DNA from 2 places in the Streptomyces sp. NPDC126503 genome. Region 2 is predicted to be linked to the other one. Evidence: riboswitches for the same ligand, from Rfam matches in the RefSeq annotation. Region 2 holds a riboswitch; the other holds the start of a gene.
What was found. A riboswitch is a leader RNA that binds a small molecule or an ion and turns the genes downstream of it on or off. The one in region 2 is predicted to bind glycine.

Region 1 (7,394 bases), on a different contig from region 2:
GGCGGCCGACATCCTGGTGCCGCTGGCCCCCGCACCGCCCGGAATCGCGGCCCACCGCCCGTACCGGATCGCCGACCTCCTGCCCGTGCTGACGACCCGCCTCGCGCCGCCGCCCCTCGCGGGCTCGGCGGCGCCCGCCTGATCCACCCCCGTCACACCCCGACGCCGCCCCGTGATCCGGCCGGATCACGGGGCGCACCGCTGTCCGGGGACGGCGCCCACACCCGCCCGAACACCGCTCCCGAACACCCCTCCCGTACGGACTAGCCCGCTCGGGCCATCCCGAACCACCCGAAGTGACGGGGGGGTTGACCTGAACCGCCCCTGCGGGTGATGCGTCTTCCCCGGAGAGGACGAGCTGACGCGAAATCCCTGCGGAAGGCCGTCCGTGAGGCAAGACTGGGACCATCGAACCGACCGACGGGGGCGGCCATGAGCGCGAGCCGCAGGACATCCACCACGACGCAGCGAAAGAACCCACCCATGTGCCAGCACCAGCCTGCCTGTCCCACCGCCGACTCCGCCGACCGGGAGGCGGCCCGCCTGATGGCGCACCACCCGGAGCAGGGCTGGAGCCTGCTGTGCAACGGCGTCCTCCTCTTCGAGGACACCGGTGAACTGCTGCCGGACGGCCAGATCATCGCACCGCACCGGCCGCTGACGACGGGCCGGGTCACGACCGCCGCCTGACCGCGGCGGAAACGGCCGAGGGCCGGCCCGGAGGAGTTCTCCGGGCCGGCCCTCGGCCGTGCGAGCCGCGCGGCTCAGTGGTCGTACTCGTCCAGCGGCGGGCAGGAGCAGACCAGGTTCCGGTCGCCGAAGGCGCCGTCGATCCGGCGCACCGGCGGCCAGTACTTGTCGGCGGCCGAGACGCCGGCCGGGAAGACGGCCTCGTCTCGGGTGTACGGGTGGTTCCACTCGCCGCCCAGCGCGGCGGCGGTGTGCGGGGCGTTGTGCAGCGGGTTGTCGTCGGCCGGCCACACGCCCGTGGCGACCTTCTCGATCTCGGCCCGGATCGCGATCATCGTGTCGCAGAAGCGGTCGAGCTCGGTCAGGTCCTCGGACTCGGTGGGCTCGATCATCAGCGTGCCGGCGACCGGGAAGGACATGGTCGGCGCGTGGAAGCCGTAGTCGATCAGTCGCTTGGCGATGTCGTCGACGCTGACCCCGGTCGCCTTGGAGAGCGGGCGCAGGTCCACGATGCACTCGTGGGCGACCAGCCCGGCCGGACCGGTGTAGAGCACCGGGTAGTGCGGCTCCAGGCGCTTGGCGATGTAGTTGGCCGCGAGGACGGCGACCTGCGTGGCGCGCTTGAGGCCCTCGCCGCCCATGAGGCGGACGTACGACCAGGAGATCGGCAGGATGCCGGCGGAACCCCACGGGGCGGCCGAGATCGGGCCGACGCCGGTCTCCGGGCCCGCGGTGGGCTGGAGCGGGTGGTTCGGCAGGTACGGGGCGAGGTGCGCGCGCACCGCGACCGGGCCGACGCCGGGGCCGCCGCCGCCGTGCGGGATGCAGAAGGTCTTGTGCAGGTTCAGGTGCGAGACGTCGCCGCCGAACTTTCCGGGCTTGGCGAGGCCGACCAGCGCGTTGAGGTTGGCGCCGTCCACGTACACCTGGCCGCCGGCCTCGTGCACCTCGGCGCAGATGTCCGCGACGTGCTCCTCGAAGACGCCGTGCGTCGACGGGTAGGTGATCATCAGGACGGACAGCTCGTCGCGGTACTGCGCGATCTTGGCGCGCAGGTCCTCGACGTCGACCTCGCCGTCGTCGGCGGTCCTGACGACGACGACCTTCATGCCGGCCATCACGGCGGAGGCGGCGTTGGTGCCGTGCGCGGAGGAGGGGATGAGGCAGACCGTGCGCTGCTCGTCGCCGTTGGCGCGGTGATAGGCGCGGACCGCGAGGAGACCCGCGAGCTCCCCCTGAGAACCGGCGTTCGGCTGGAGGGAGACCTTGTCGTAGCCGGTCACCTCGGCGAGGCGCTCCTCCAGCTCGGTGATGAGCGTGAGGTAGCCCTGGGCCTGCTCGACCGGGGCGAAGGGGTGGATCTGGCCGAACTCGGGCCAGGTCACCGACTCCATCTCGGTCGTCGCGTTGAGCTTCATGGTGCACGAGCCCAGCGGGATCATGCCGCGGTCGAGCGCGTAGTCGCGGTCGGCCAGCCTGCGCAGGTAGCGCAGCATCGAGGTCTCGGAGCGGTGCGCGTGGAAGACCGGGTGGGTCAGGTACGCGTCGGAGCGCAGCGCGTCGGCGGGCAGCGCGTTCTCGGTGACCGCGTCGAGGGCCTCGACGTCGGCGGTGACGCCGAAGGCACCCCACACGGCCGCGAGCTGGGCGCGGGTGGTGGTCTCGTCGCAGGACATCGACACGTGGTCGGCGTCGGCGCGGTACAGGTTGACCCCGGCCTCGCGGGCGGCGGCCACGATCGCGTCGGCGCGGCCCGGTACCCGGGCGGTCAGGGTGTCGAAGAAGGCGCCCTGGACCAGCTCCACGCCTCCGGCGCGCAGACCGGCGGCGAGGATGGCGGCGTACCGGTGGGTGCGCTCGGCGATCTGCCGCAGACCGTCCGGACCGTGGTAGACGGCGTACATGCCGGCCATGACGGCGAGCAGCACCTGGGCGGTGCAGATGTTGCTGGTGGCCTTCTCGCGGCGGATGTGCTGCTCGCGGGTCTGCAGGGCCAGGCGGTAGGCGCGGTTGCCGTCGGCGTCGACGGAGACGCCCACGAGGCGGCCGGGGAGGGAGCGGGCGTGCTTGTCCTGGACGGCCATGTAGCCGGCGTGCGGGCCGCCGAAGCCCATGGGGACGCCGAAGCGCTGGGTGGTGCCCACGGCGATGTCGGCGCCGAGGGAGCCGGGCGAGGCGAGCAGCGTGAGGGCGAGCAGGTCGGCGGCGACGGTGACGATCGCGCCGAGCTCGTGGGCCTGGTCGATGACCGGCTTGATGTCCCGGACGGCACCGGAGGCGCCCGGGTACTGCAGCAGCACGCCGAAGACGCCGCGCTCGGCGACCTCGGCCGGGATGCCGGCGGACAGGTCGGTGACGACGACCTCGACCCCGGTCGGTTCGGCCCGCGTCCGGATGACCGCGATGGTCTGCGGCAGGGCGTCGGCGTCGACGACGAAGACACCGTTCTTGACCTTGCCGACGCGCCGCGAGAGCGCCATGGCCTCGGCGGCGGCGGTGCTCTCGTCGAGCAGCGAGGCGCCCGAGGTGGGCAGACCGGTCAGGTCGGCGACCATGGTCTGGAAGTTCAGCAGGGCCTCGAGGCGGCCCTGGGAGATCTCCGGCTGGTACGGGGTGTAGGCCGTGTACCAGGCGGGGTTCTCCATCACGTTCCGCAGGATCACCGGCGGGGTGAAGGTCCCGTAGTAGCCGAGTCCGATCATCGGGGCGAGGACCTGGTTGCGGTCGGCGAGGTCGCGCAGCTCGGCGAGGACCTCGGCCTCCGTCCGGGCACCGGGCAGGCCCAGCGCCTCGGCGTTCTTGATCACGTCCGGCACCGCGGCGGCGGTGAGCTCGTCCAGCGAGCCGTAGCCGACCTGGGCGAGCATCTTGGCGCGCGCCTCGGCGTCGGGGCCGATGTGCCGCTGCTCGAAGGGAATGCCCTGCTCGAGCTCGGAGAGCGGGATGCGGTTGGCGGTCATGTGCGGGGGCCTCCTGGTCGTCACGACCTGCGAGGGGCACCACGGCGCGGGTGCCCGGACGGCCTCCCCCTCTGTCATCTCAACCTGAGAGCTTCACCGGCACGCCCGAGGGCACGCCGGCTTTCACCGTCGGTGAGAGCGGATGCCGTCGGACTCCCGCTCTGCTTTCCAGAGTGACCTCGTCCGCGCGGTACAGGGGCCTGAGAGATTCCGGGGAGGATTTGCTCCTTCGGCGCCACCGGAAGCTTTCTCCGGGGGACTCTCCCGCACGGGGTCGACAGCCACAGCCAGCCTACCAGCGCCGTTGTGCCGCCCATCGCTCAAGTGGCCGACATCCCGGATGTGCCCTTTCGTAGGGGTGTGGAGCAGCTGCGACCAGTTGGAGGGACCGTGCAGACCGACATCGATCCGCGCAGCCTGATCGGCCGCAAGGCGTACGACCGGAACGGACACAGAATCGGGACGGTGGACGAGGTGTACCTGGACGACGCGACCGGCGTCCCGGAGTGGGCCGCCGTCCGCACGGGTCTCTTCAGCCGGGACGCCTTCGTCCCCCTGGCGCCGAGCGAACTGGTCGACGACGGGCTCCATGTCCCGTACGAGCGGGCGCTGATCAAGGACGCCCCGGACTTCGGCGTCGGCCGGCACCTCTCCCCCGAGCAGGAACTCCAGCTCTACCGCCACTACAGCCTCGCCCTGCCGCCCCCGCCCGGGGACACACCGGACACGGACTTCGGGCGCCTGGCGGGCCAGGACGGCCCCTGACGGCCCGCACACCCTCGGGCAGGACGTACGGCTCCGGGGGCCGCCGACGGGTCAGGCCGCCGCTCCTCCGCCCGCCGCGTCCGCGCGCCCCGGCACACCGGTCCCCCGCCCCGTCCCCCGCACCAGCGGAAGCGGCTCGGACGGCTCCAGATCCGGATCGTCCACGGCGAAGGTCCGCACCCGACCCGGCGGGGACCAGGGCTCCTCGAAGCGGACGGTGACGCGTCCGACCCCGCTGCCCTGGACCCAGCCCGCCCCGTGCACGGCGTGCCGTACGTCCTGCCCCGGGGACCAGTGCCGCTCCTCGGCCGGAGCGGTCCGGGCGGGGTCGCCGGGGAGGGAGGCGGCGGGCTCCGCCGGGGCCTCGGCCTCCCCGGTGTCGCGCCCGCCGGCCATGGACTCCGCCGCCTCCGCGAACTGCGCGAAGAGGTCCTCCTGCGTGTAGTCGGCGAGGCCGCTGACCCCGACACCCAGGAGCCGCACGCCCCCCGTGGTGTCCACCGCCTCCAGGAGCCGCCCCGCCGCCTCCCGTACGACCACCGGGTCGTCCGTGGGCCCGCGCAGCGTCTCGGAGCGGGTCAGCGTCGAGAAGTCGTACCGCCGCACCTTGAGCACGATGGTCCGCCCGGAGTGCCCCGAGGCGCGCAGCCGCCCCACGCACCGCTCGGCGAGCCGCTCCACCTCCGTGCGGATCCGTACCCGGTCGTGCAGGTCCACGTCGAAGGTGTCCTCGACCGACACCGACTTGGCGTCCCGCTCGGCCACCACCGGCCGGTCGTCGTACCCCTGGGCCATCCGGTGCAGCGAGGCCCCGTGCGCCTTCCCCAGGAGCCGTACGAGCTCGTCCTCACCGGCCTCCGCCAGATCGGCGACCGTGGTCATCCCGGCCCGCCGCAGGTGCTCCCCGGTGGCCGGGCCGACGCCGGGCAGGATCCGTACCGACCGGGGCCCGAGGAGCTCCCGCTCGGTGCCCGGCTCGATGAGCACGAGTCCGTCGGGTTTGGCCTCCTCGGAGGCGATCTTGGCGATCATCTTGGACCCGGCGAGACCGACGGAACCGGTCAGGCCGGTGGTGGCCAGGATGTCGGCCCGCAGCCGCTCCCCGGCGGCCCGCGCGCTCGCGCTGTCGTCGGCCACTCCCCCGGCCTCCAGATCGACGAAGGCCTCGTCCAGGCTCAGCGGCTCCACGAGCGGCGACAGCCGCCCGAGCAGCTCCATCACCTGCTCACTGATCGACCGGTAGAAGGCGAAGCGCGCCACGAGAAAGGCGGCGTTCGGCGCGAGCCGCCGCGCCTGCCCCATCGGCATGGCGGAGTGCACCCCGAAGCGCCGCGCCTCGTAGGAGGCGGTGGCCACCACGCCGCGCGGCCCGAGACCGCCGACGATCACCGGTTTTCCGCGCAGGCTGGGCTTCGCCGCCTGCTCGGCGGCGGCGAAGAACGCATCCATGTCCAGATGCAGGATCGTCGGCGCGGCTCTCACGCCTCCGATGCTGCCCCATGCCACTGACATCGGACTCACCGACAGGAAACCCGGCAGGACCGGCCGGCCGCCGGACCCGGGGCTCAGACGGCCCGGTCGCGCCGCCGCCGGGCCAGTTCGTCGCCCGGATTGTGCCCGATCAGCGTCTCGCCCGTGTCGACCCGCTCGCCGTGCAGCTGCGAGAGAGCCGCCTCCACGTCGCGCCAGACGACGCCCACGGCGATGCCGAAGACACCCTGACCGCCCTGGAGGAGGCTCACCACCTCGTCGGGCGAGGAGCACTCGTACACGGTGGCGCCGTCGCTCATGAGCGTCATGCGCTCCAGGTCGCGAAAGCCCCGCGCCCGCAGGTGCTGGACGGCGGCCCGGATGTTCTGCAGGGCCACGCCGGTGTCGAGGAACCGCTTGACGATCTTCAGGACGACGACGTCGCGGAAGCTGTACAGCCGCTGCGTCCCCGACCCGTAGGCGGGCCGCACGCTCGGCTCCACGAGCCCGGTGCGCGCCCAGTAGTCCAGTTGGCGGTAGGTGATACCGGCCGCCGCACAGGCCGTCGGACCGCGGTAGCCCACGGCTTCGGCCGCCAGGCCTTCACCCGCGTCCGTGCCGAAGTCGCCCACCCTGTCGTGAAGCGGATACGGAGCGCTCTCTCCGGACACGCGTCCGAGGGAGCTCCCTGCCGTACCGTCCGCGCTGCTCATCACGCCGACCCTCCGTCCTTGACCTGCCCACACGAAGGTAGGCAGTCACTTGGGGTGCGTCAACGATCGCCACACTCGGCACGCCGAGTGATAATCACCCTGAGGGTGGTTTCCCGTGTCCCTCTCCCGGGAAAGGCTACTCGAATGCTCTGACAGCGCCCCGCGAACGGCTCGTGGCCGCCGGTCACTGGCTCCCGAAGTCCTCCGGTGAGATCTGGTCGAGGAACTCGCGGAACTTCTCCACCTCGTCCTCCTGCTCGTCCGGAATCGCGATGCCGGCGTCGTCCAGGACACCGTCACTGCCGAAGATCGGCGTACCCATCCGCAGCGCCAGCGCTATCGCGTCCGACGGCCGGGCACTCACCTCCACGCCGCTGGCGAAGACCAGCTCGGCGTAGAACACCCCGTCCCTCAGATCGGTGATGCGGACCTGCGTCAGCTCCTGGCCCACGGCCTCCAGCACGTCCTTGAACAGGTCGTGCGTCAGCGGCCTCGGCGGCGCCATGCCCTGCTGGGCGAAGGCGATGGCCGTCGCCTCCCCCGGTCCGATCCAGATGGGGAGGTAGCGATCGCCTCCCACTTCGCGCAGGAGCACGATCGGCTGGTTGGAGGGCATTTCGACCCGGACACCCACAACGTCGAGCTCGTTCACACAGCAACCCTAGGACGTGCCCGACCGGTTTGGATAGTCGGGCCCGGACAAGATCACGGCAGACGGACCCCGAGCGCGGTCTGTACCAGTGCCGCGTGGAGCCGTACGGAGAGAGTCGCGAGCTCTTTCGCGGTGGCCTCCGCA
Region 2 (7,394 bases):
GGCGTGGGCGTCCGGTCAGCGGGAGCCCTTCGGGTCGAGCGCGTCGCGCACGCCGTCACCGAAGAGGTTGAACGCCAGGACGGTGATGAAGATGGCGAGGCCGGGGAACACCATGAACAGCGGGTCCGCCTCGTAGGTGGTGATGGCCGTCGACAGCATCTGCCCCCAGGAAGCGGTGGGGGGCTTCACGCCCGCGCCGAGGAAGCTCAGGGCCGCTTCGGTGAGGATGTTGGTGGGGATCATGAGCGTCGCGTAGACGGTGATCGGCGCGATCAGGTTGGGCAGCAGCTCCTTGCGGAGGATGTAGAGGCGGCCCGCGCCGAGGCTCTGGGCGGCCTCGACGTACTCGCGGTTGCGCAGCGAGAGCGTCTGGCCGCGGACGATGCGGCCCACGTACGGCCAGCCGAAGAAGCCGATCACGAGCACCAGGGCGGCGATGCGGACGCCCGAGCCGTCGAGTCCGAGGAGCTCGTTGGGCAGCACCGAGACCAGGGCGATGGTGAAGAGGAGCTGCGGGAAGGCGAGCATGACGTCCATGACGCGGCTGACGGCGGCGTCGACCCAGCCGCCGAAGTAGCCGGCGACGATGCCGAGGACGGTTCCGAGGAGGACGGCGAAGAGGGCCGCGAGGCAGGCGACGAGCAGCGAGATGCGGGCGCCGTAGACGATGCGGCTGAAGACGTCGCGGCCGTTGACGGGCTCGACGCCGAGGAGGAACTCGGAGCTCATGCCGCCGAAGGAGCCGATCGGCGTGCCGAACAGCGGGTCGATCTGGTCCTCGTGGAACTCGTCCGGCGGGTGGCCGAGGAGGCCGACGATGACCGGGGCGAAGATCGCGACGAGGATGAGGAAGACCACGACGAAGCCGCCGGCGAGGGCGAGTTTGTCGCGCTTGAGCCGGGTCCAGGCGATCTGCCAGGGCGAGCGGCCCTCGATCGCCTTGCCGGTGCCGGGAGTGCCGGGGGCGTCGGGCGCGCCGTCGACGGCTGCGGTCGACTCGGCCGCACTCGTCTCGTGCAGTGGTGCCGTCATCGTGGTGAGGACCCCTCTCGGCCGCCGGTAGCCGGCCCTTGCCCGCCGCGGGTAGCGGCTCGGTGGAACAACTGCTGGGCCTCTGCTCGAAAGGAGCCGAACGCCCGGTGTTCCGGGGAGTCTTCAATGTGTCCGCGATCACCCGCCAGACCTGGCGGTGAATGTTTGCGCAACCGTGATGCGGTGCTGTGACTTCCGTTATCCGGACGTCGTGATCATGTGAGCGGACCAACCGGGTCCCTCTTCCGCGCAATCGGACATGTCGCCCAACTACTTCTTCCGTGTGGTGAATTGGGGCGAACGAAGGCCCCCGGAGCGGGGCTCCGGAGGCCTGTGGTCCGGGCGGAACAGGGGGGCCGTCTCAGTATCCGGACGGCGCGGGGGGCGGATATCCGTAACCGGGTACGGACGCGGAGCCGCGCCCGCCGTGGGCCTCGCGGTCGTAGAAGGGCCGGGCGTTCGCCCGGAGCCAGAGCGCCACGGGGTCGTACGCGTCGGAGAGCGCGACCGTGGAGACGGGCAGGCCCTCGGGGACGGCGCCGATCGCCTGGCGCATCATCGCCCGCACCTCCTCGACGGCCGCCGCCGAGGTGTCGTACAGGTCGAGCCCGACGACCAGGTACGGCGAGCCGAGCGCGGGCTGCACCCAGCCGCGGCGCAGCGAGCGGACGGCCGGGGTGCGGTGGGCGGTGTGCGTGAGCAGGGCGTAGAACTGCGGGATCTCCACGGCGGGCTCGCCGACCCTGAGCGGCCCCGCGGGCATCCGGTCCAGACCGGTGGCGATCCGGCGCAGGTCGGCCCAGGGGATGCCGACGCCGCCGCCGGGGGCGTGCGGATTCAGCCAGATGCCCCAGCGGTCGGGGTAGAGGGCGCGGGCGATCTCCCGGCCCGTGACGCGCTCGTGGGCGCGGTTCCAGCCGGAGGCCGCCAGCTCCTGCGGGGAGGTGACGCAGGGGGCGTAGCCGAAGCCGTCGACCTCCATGTTCCCGTACTGCGCGTCGGGCGACCCGGCCGAACCCTGCCAGAGCAGCATCCACACCTCGCCGTCGGCGAGGGCGTGGAGCAGCCGCTCGTACGCGTCGTAGCGTCCGGGCGCCACCTGGCGCAGCATGTGCTCGACCTGCCCGGCCGCGGCGGTGCCTGACGCGCTCACCCTGGGTTCCGCCCCTCTTGTCGTACGGCTCGCTCGAATCGGTTCAGCTTAGACAGCGGGCCGCTCACCCGGCGGCACGCCGGTAGAAGGGACGCACCCGCTCCAGCATCCAGTCGCCGACGGGGTCCTGAGCCATGTCGAGGAGGATGAGGTTGACGGGCCAGGCGACCTCGACGCGGCCCAGGGCGCGCCCGAGGGCGTCCAGGGGCGCGGTGCGGTCGACGCCGTCCAGGGAGACGAGCTGGACGCCGATGAAGAGGGCCGGCTCGGTGCCCTCGACGCTGGCGAGGGTGCGGCGGGCCGTGGTGACGATCCCGGTGGCGTCGAACTCGGCGGAGGCGGCGGCGAGGAAGTCGACGGGGTCGTCCTGCCAGTCGGGCTCGAAGAGGCGGACGCGGCCGCCGCTGGCGGGGCCGTCGAGCGGGGTGCGGCCGACCCGGCAGAGTTCGGCCACCGCGGGCGGGGGCAGCGGGACGCCGACCGTGCCGCCGGGGTTGACGGCGATGCCGAGCTGGGGCGGCAGGCCGCGGGCGAAGTCGCGGGCGGGGGCGACGGTGAAGGACATGTGGGGGCCGACACAGGCGAGGAACTGCTGCTCGGAGCTGAAGACGGGCACGTAGGCCGCGCCGCCGATCTCCATGGTGGCGAGGTCCAGGTCCGTGCTGTCGGGCCCGCCGCCGTTGGGCAGGGGCACCCAGACGGGGCTGCGGCCCAGCACCTCGACGAGGCGGCCGCCTGCGGCGGGGTCGCCCAGCGAGGCGGCCAGCACCTCTTCGAGCTCATTGCCCGGCCACGTCACATCCACGGTCCTGTGTCCCCTTCTCGCACGGTCTGCCGCCCCCGGCCCGTCCCCGGCAGCACCCTAACGCCGCCCCGCCGCCGGTGTGGCCTGAAAGAAGGGTACGAGCGCGGGGGCGGCCCGCTCAGGCCGCCTCCCGGAAGCCGATCTTCCGCAGGGTGCCCGCCGCGTCCCGGTCCAGCAGGGTGACCGAGGCGCAGCCGCGGGGCAGGGTGCCCGACTCGGCGGCGGCGAGGAGCCGGCCGACGGCCCGGCGGTGGCGGGCGAAGGCGTAGGCCGAGACGCCGCGGCCCCGCTCGCGCTGGCCGGCCCGGGCGGTCTCCGCGTCGACGTCGAGCAGGACGAGGTGGAGGGCGCGGCCGCGCCGCCGCGCCTCCCGGGCGAGCCAGCCGCGCACCCAGGACTGGGTGCCGCAGTCGTGCACGATCACGCCCTCGCCGGAGCGCAGGGCGCGGCGCAGCCCCGCGTAGTGGGCGACCCGGACCAGGGGGCGGTAGAGGGCGTACGGCAGGAGGCGCGGCATGCGGGCCTCCCAGCGCTCGCGGGCGTCCTGGGAGTCGACGCCCCGGCCGTGCGCGGTCCGCTTCATCAGGGTGGACTTGCCGCTGCCGGGCAGACCGGAGACGACCACCAGGTCACCGGCGGCGAAGGTGAGGGCGCGGGGGCCCCGGCCGCCGCGCTCGCGCAGGTCCCGCAGGAGCCGTCCCCGGCCGTGCGAGCGGGTCCGCGCGCGGGCGCGGGCGGGCATCCGCTGGGGCGGTATGCCGGTGCCGGCCGCGAACGCGCCGGTGTGCTCGATCGTCATCGCTCCCCCTGTCGGGTCTCAGGAGACCCTTCCCCACGAAGTGTAAAGAAGCGGTAATCCCAGACAAGCGATTTGCCCCGCCGACACCACATGCAATGATGTGCGCGCCAGGCGCGCTCAGCGCCGTACAACCGCATACCGGCCGCTCGAATCCGCGCGGGAGAGTTCCGGACCGCCGAGCGCGTCCGGGCGCCGAAGGAGCAAGACCCTCCCTTGAATCTCTCAGGCCCCGTACCGCGTGGATGAGGCAGATCTGAAAAGCGGGACGCCGGTGCGTCCCCACCCAAGGTGCAAGCCGAGGATGCCCTCGGTGAACCTCTCAGGTTCCATGACAGATGGGGAGGACGTCCTCGCCCGTCATGTGTTTTCGTCACCGATCACGCCCTTGGGACCCTGGAGCCACCCCATGAGCACTGCCCCCCGCCTCACCGCCCTCGACGCGCTCCATCGTTCGCTGGGCGCGACCATGACCGACTTCGCCGGCTGGGACATGCCGCTGCGGTACGGCAGCGAGCGCGACGAGCACAACGCCGTGCGCACCCGGGCCGGCCTCTTCGACCTCTCCCACATGGGCGAGATCACCGTCACCGGCCCGCAGGCCGTGGACCTGCTCGACCACGCCCTGGTCGGCAACATCTCCACCGTGGGCAACGGCCGCGCCCGCTACACGATGATCTGCCGGGAGGACGGCGGCATCCTCGACGACCTGATCGTCTACCGCCTCGGCGAGACCGAGTACATGGTCGTGGCGAACGCCTCCAACGCGCAGGTCGTCCTGGACGCCCTGGTGGCCCGCGCGGAGGGCTTCGACGCGGAGGTGCGCGACGACCGCGACGCGTACGCGCTGATCGCCGTGCAGGGCCCGGAGTCCCCCGGCATCCTCGCGCAGGTCACCGACGCCGACCTGGACGGTCTGAAGTACTACGCGGGCCTGCCCGGCACGGTCGCCGGGGTGCCCGCCCTGATCGCCCGGACCGGCTACACCGGCGAGGACGGCTTCGAGCTGTTCCTGAAGCCCGAGCACGCGGAGGGCGTCTGGAAGGCGCTGACCGAGGCGGGCGCCGGCGCGGGCCTGATCCCCTGCGGCCTGTCCTGCCGTGACACGCTCCGCCTGGAGGCGGGCATGCCGCTCTACGGTCACGAGCTGACCACCGACCTCACCCCCTTCGACGCCGGTCTCGGCCGGGTCGTGAAGTTCGAGAAGCCGGGCGACTTCGTCGGCCGCAAGGCCCTTCAGGCCGCCGCCGAGCGCGCCGAGACCGCCCCGCCGCGCAAGCTCGTGGGCCTGATCGCCGAGGGCCGCCGCGTCCCGCGCGCCGGGATGTCCGTGGTCGCGAACGGCGAGGTGATCGGCGAGGTGACCTCCGGCGCCCCGTCCCCGACCCTCGGCAAGCCGATCGCCATGGCCTACGTGGACGCGGCGCACGCCGCCCCCGGCACCGAGGGTGTAGGGGTGGACATCCGCGGCACCCACGAGCCGTACCAGGTGGTCGCGCTGCCGTTCTACAAGCGTCAGAAGTGACGGATTCGTCCCCCACCACGTCTCACCCCGCAAGACCCGCGTACATCCGCACTCCCCCGATCCAGGAGAATCAGGTCATGAGCAACCCCCAGCAGCTGCGTTACACCAAGGAGCACGAGTGGCTGTCGGACGCCGTGGACGGCGTCGCGACCGTCGGCATCACGGAGTTCGCGGCCAACGCGCTCGGCGATGTCGTCTACGCCGACCTGCCGGCCGCCGGTACCACCGTCACCGCGGGCGAGACCTGTGGCGAGCTGGAGTCGACGAAGTCCGTGAGCGACCTGTACTCCCCGGTGACGGGTGAGGTCGTGGAGTCCAACCAGGACGTGGTGGACGACCCGTCCCTGGTGAACTCGGCTCCGTTCGAGGGTGGCTGGCTGTTCAAGGTGCGCGTCGCGGAGACGCCGGACGATCTGCTCTCCGCCGACGAGTACGCCGAGTTCTCCGCCGGCTGAGACCGGGCCCGAGACCCCAGGGATCAAACATGTCGCTTCTGAACACTCCCCTCCACGAGCTGGACCCGGACGTCGCCGCCGCCGTCGACGCCGAGCTCCGCCGCCAGCAGTCCACCCTCGAGATGATCGCCTCGGAGAACTTCGCTCCGGTCGCCGTCATGGAGGCGCAGGGCTCCGTCCTCACCAACAAGTACGCCGAGGGCTACCCCGGCCGCCGCTACTACGGCGGCTGCGAGCACGTCGACGTGGCCGAGCAGATCGCCATCGACCGGATCAAGGAGCTGTTCGGCGCCGAGTACGCCAACGTGCAGCCCCACTCCGGCGCCTCCGCCAACCAGGCCGCCCTCTTCGCGATCGCCCAGCCCGGCGACACGATCCTGGGTCTGGACCTGGCGCACGGCGGCCACCTCACCCACGGCATGCGCCTGAACTTCTCCGGCAAGCAGTTCAACGTGGTCGCGTACCACGTGGACGAGGCCGGCCTGGTCGACATGGCCGAGGTCGAGCGGCTCGCCAAGGAGCACCGCCCCAAGGTGATCATCGCGGGCTGGTCGGCGTACCCGCGCCGGCTGGACTTCGCGGAGTTCCGCCGGATCGCCGACGAGGTCGGCGCCTACCTGTGGGTCGACATGGCGCACTTCGCGGGCCTGGTCGCCGCGGGTCTGCACCCGAACCCGGTCGAGTACGCGGACGTGGTGACCTCCACCACCCACAAGACGCTCGGCGGCCCGCGCGGCGGCATCATCCTCGCGAAGAAGGAGTTCGCGAAGAAGCTGAACTCCTCGGTCTTCCCCGGTTTCCAGGGCGGCCCGCTGGAGCACGTGATCGCGGCCAAGGCCGTCTCCTTCAAGATCGCGGCCTCGGAGGAGTTCAAGGAGCGCCAGGAGCGCACCCTGGAGGGTGCCCGGATCCTCGCCGAGCGCCTGGTCCAGGACGACGTCACCGCCCACGGTGTCTCGGTCCTGTCCGGCGGCACCGACGTGCACCTGGTCCTGGTCGACCTGCGTGACAGCGAGCTGGACGGCCAGCAGGCCGAGGACCGTCTCCACGAGGTCGGCATCACGGTCAACCGCAACGCCGTTCCGAACGACCCGCGGCCCCCGATGGTCACCTCGGGCCTGCGGATCGGCACGCCGGCCCTCGCCACCCGCGGTTTCCGGGCCGAGGACTTCCGCGAGGTCGCGGACGTCATCGCCGAGACGCTGAAGCCCGGCTTCGACGCCGAGGCGCTGAAGGCCCGGGTCACGGCGCTCGCCGACAAGCACCCGCTGTACCCCGGCCTGAAGTAATTTCGTACGCTTTTGTTCCGCGGCCCGTCCGTGGCCGTTCGTACGAACCCCCGGGGCACCGCGCACACTGGACAGTGGGCGCGGTGCCCCACCCCACGTTTTCCGCGCTTTTCTGCTCCACCCCGGCAGACAACGGCGTCTACCAGCCCCCACAAGGAGTCTCCCCGTGGCCATCTCGGTCTTCGACCTGTTCTCGATCGGCATCGGCCCGTCCAGCTCCCACACCGTGGGACCCATGCGCGCCGCCCGCATGTTCGCCCGCCGGCTGAAGAACGAGGGCCTGCTCGCCCACACCGCCGCCATACGGGCCGAGCTGTACGGCTCCCTCGGCGCCACCGG

Region 1: linked by a shared signal. The riboswitch ahead of gcvP (aminomethyl-transferring glycine dehydrogenase) and the one ahead of gcvT (glycine cleavage system aminomethyltransferase GcvT) in region 2 are both predicted to bind glycine.

Annotation. Positions count from the first base shown of each region.
Region 1 covers NZ_JBEORS010000039.1:2,509-9,902, reverse strand. Annotated here, with positions in the region: gene ABTY40_RS29670 (hypothetical protein) at 1-142, shown strand, start outside; gene ABTY40_RS29665 (DUF5999 family protein) at 484-690, shown strand; gene gcvP (aminomethyl-transferring glycine dehydrogenase) at 765-3,650, opposite strand; glycine riboswitch at 3,715-3,827, opposite strand; glycine riboswitch at 3,829-3,927, opposite strand; gene ABTY40_RS29655 (PRC-barrel domain-containing protein) at 4,041-4,415, shown strand; gene ABTY40_RS29650 (DNA polymerase IV) at 4,467-5,897, opposite strand; gene ABTY40_RS29645 (MerR family transcriptional regulator) at 5,981-6,598, opposite strand; gene ABTY40_RS29640 (bifunctional nuclease family protein) at 6,783-7,250, opposite strand; gene ftsR (transcriptional regulator FtsR) at 7,304-7,394, opposite strand, start outside.
Region 2 covers NZ_JBEORS010000016.1:140,550-147,943, forward strand. Annotated here, with positions in the region: gene ABTY40_RS21470 (ABC transporter permease) at 16-1,032, opposite strand; gene ABTY40_RS21475 (enhanced serine sensitivity protein SseB C-terminal domain-containing protein) at 1,394-2,185, opposite strand; gene ABTY40_RS21480 (enhanced serine sensitivity protein SseB) at 2,250-2,990, opposite strand; gene ABTY40_RS21485 (AAA family ATPase) at 3,109-3,789, opposite strand; glycine riboswitch at 3,937-4,036, shown strand; gene gcvT (glycine cleavage system aminomethyltransferase GcvT) at 4,196-5,311, shown strand; gene gcvH (glycine cleavage system protein GcvH) at 5,389-5,766, shown strand; gene glyA (serine hydroxymethyltransferase) at 5,796-7,055, shown strand; partial or broken gene ABTY40_RS21505 (serine dehydratase beta chain) at 7,222-7,394, shown strand, end outside.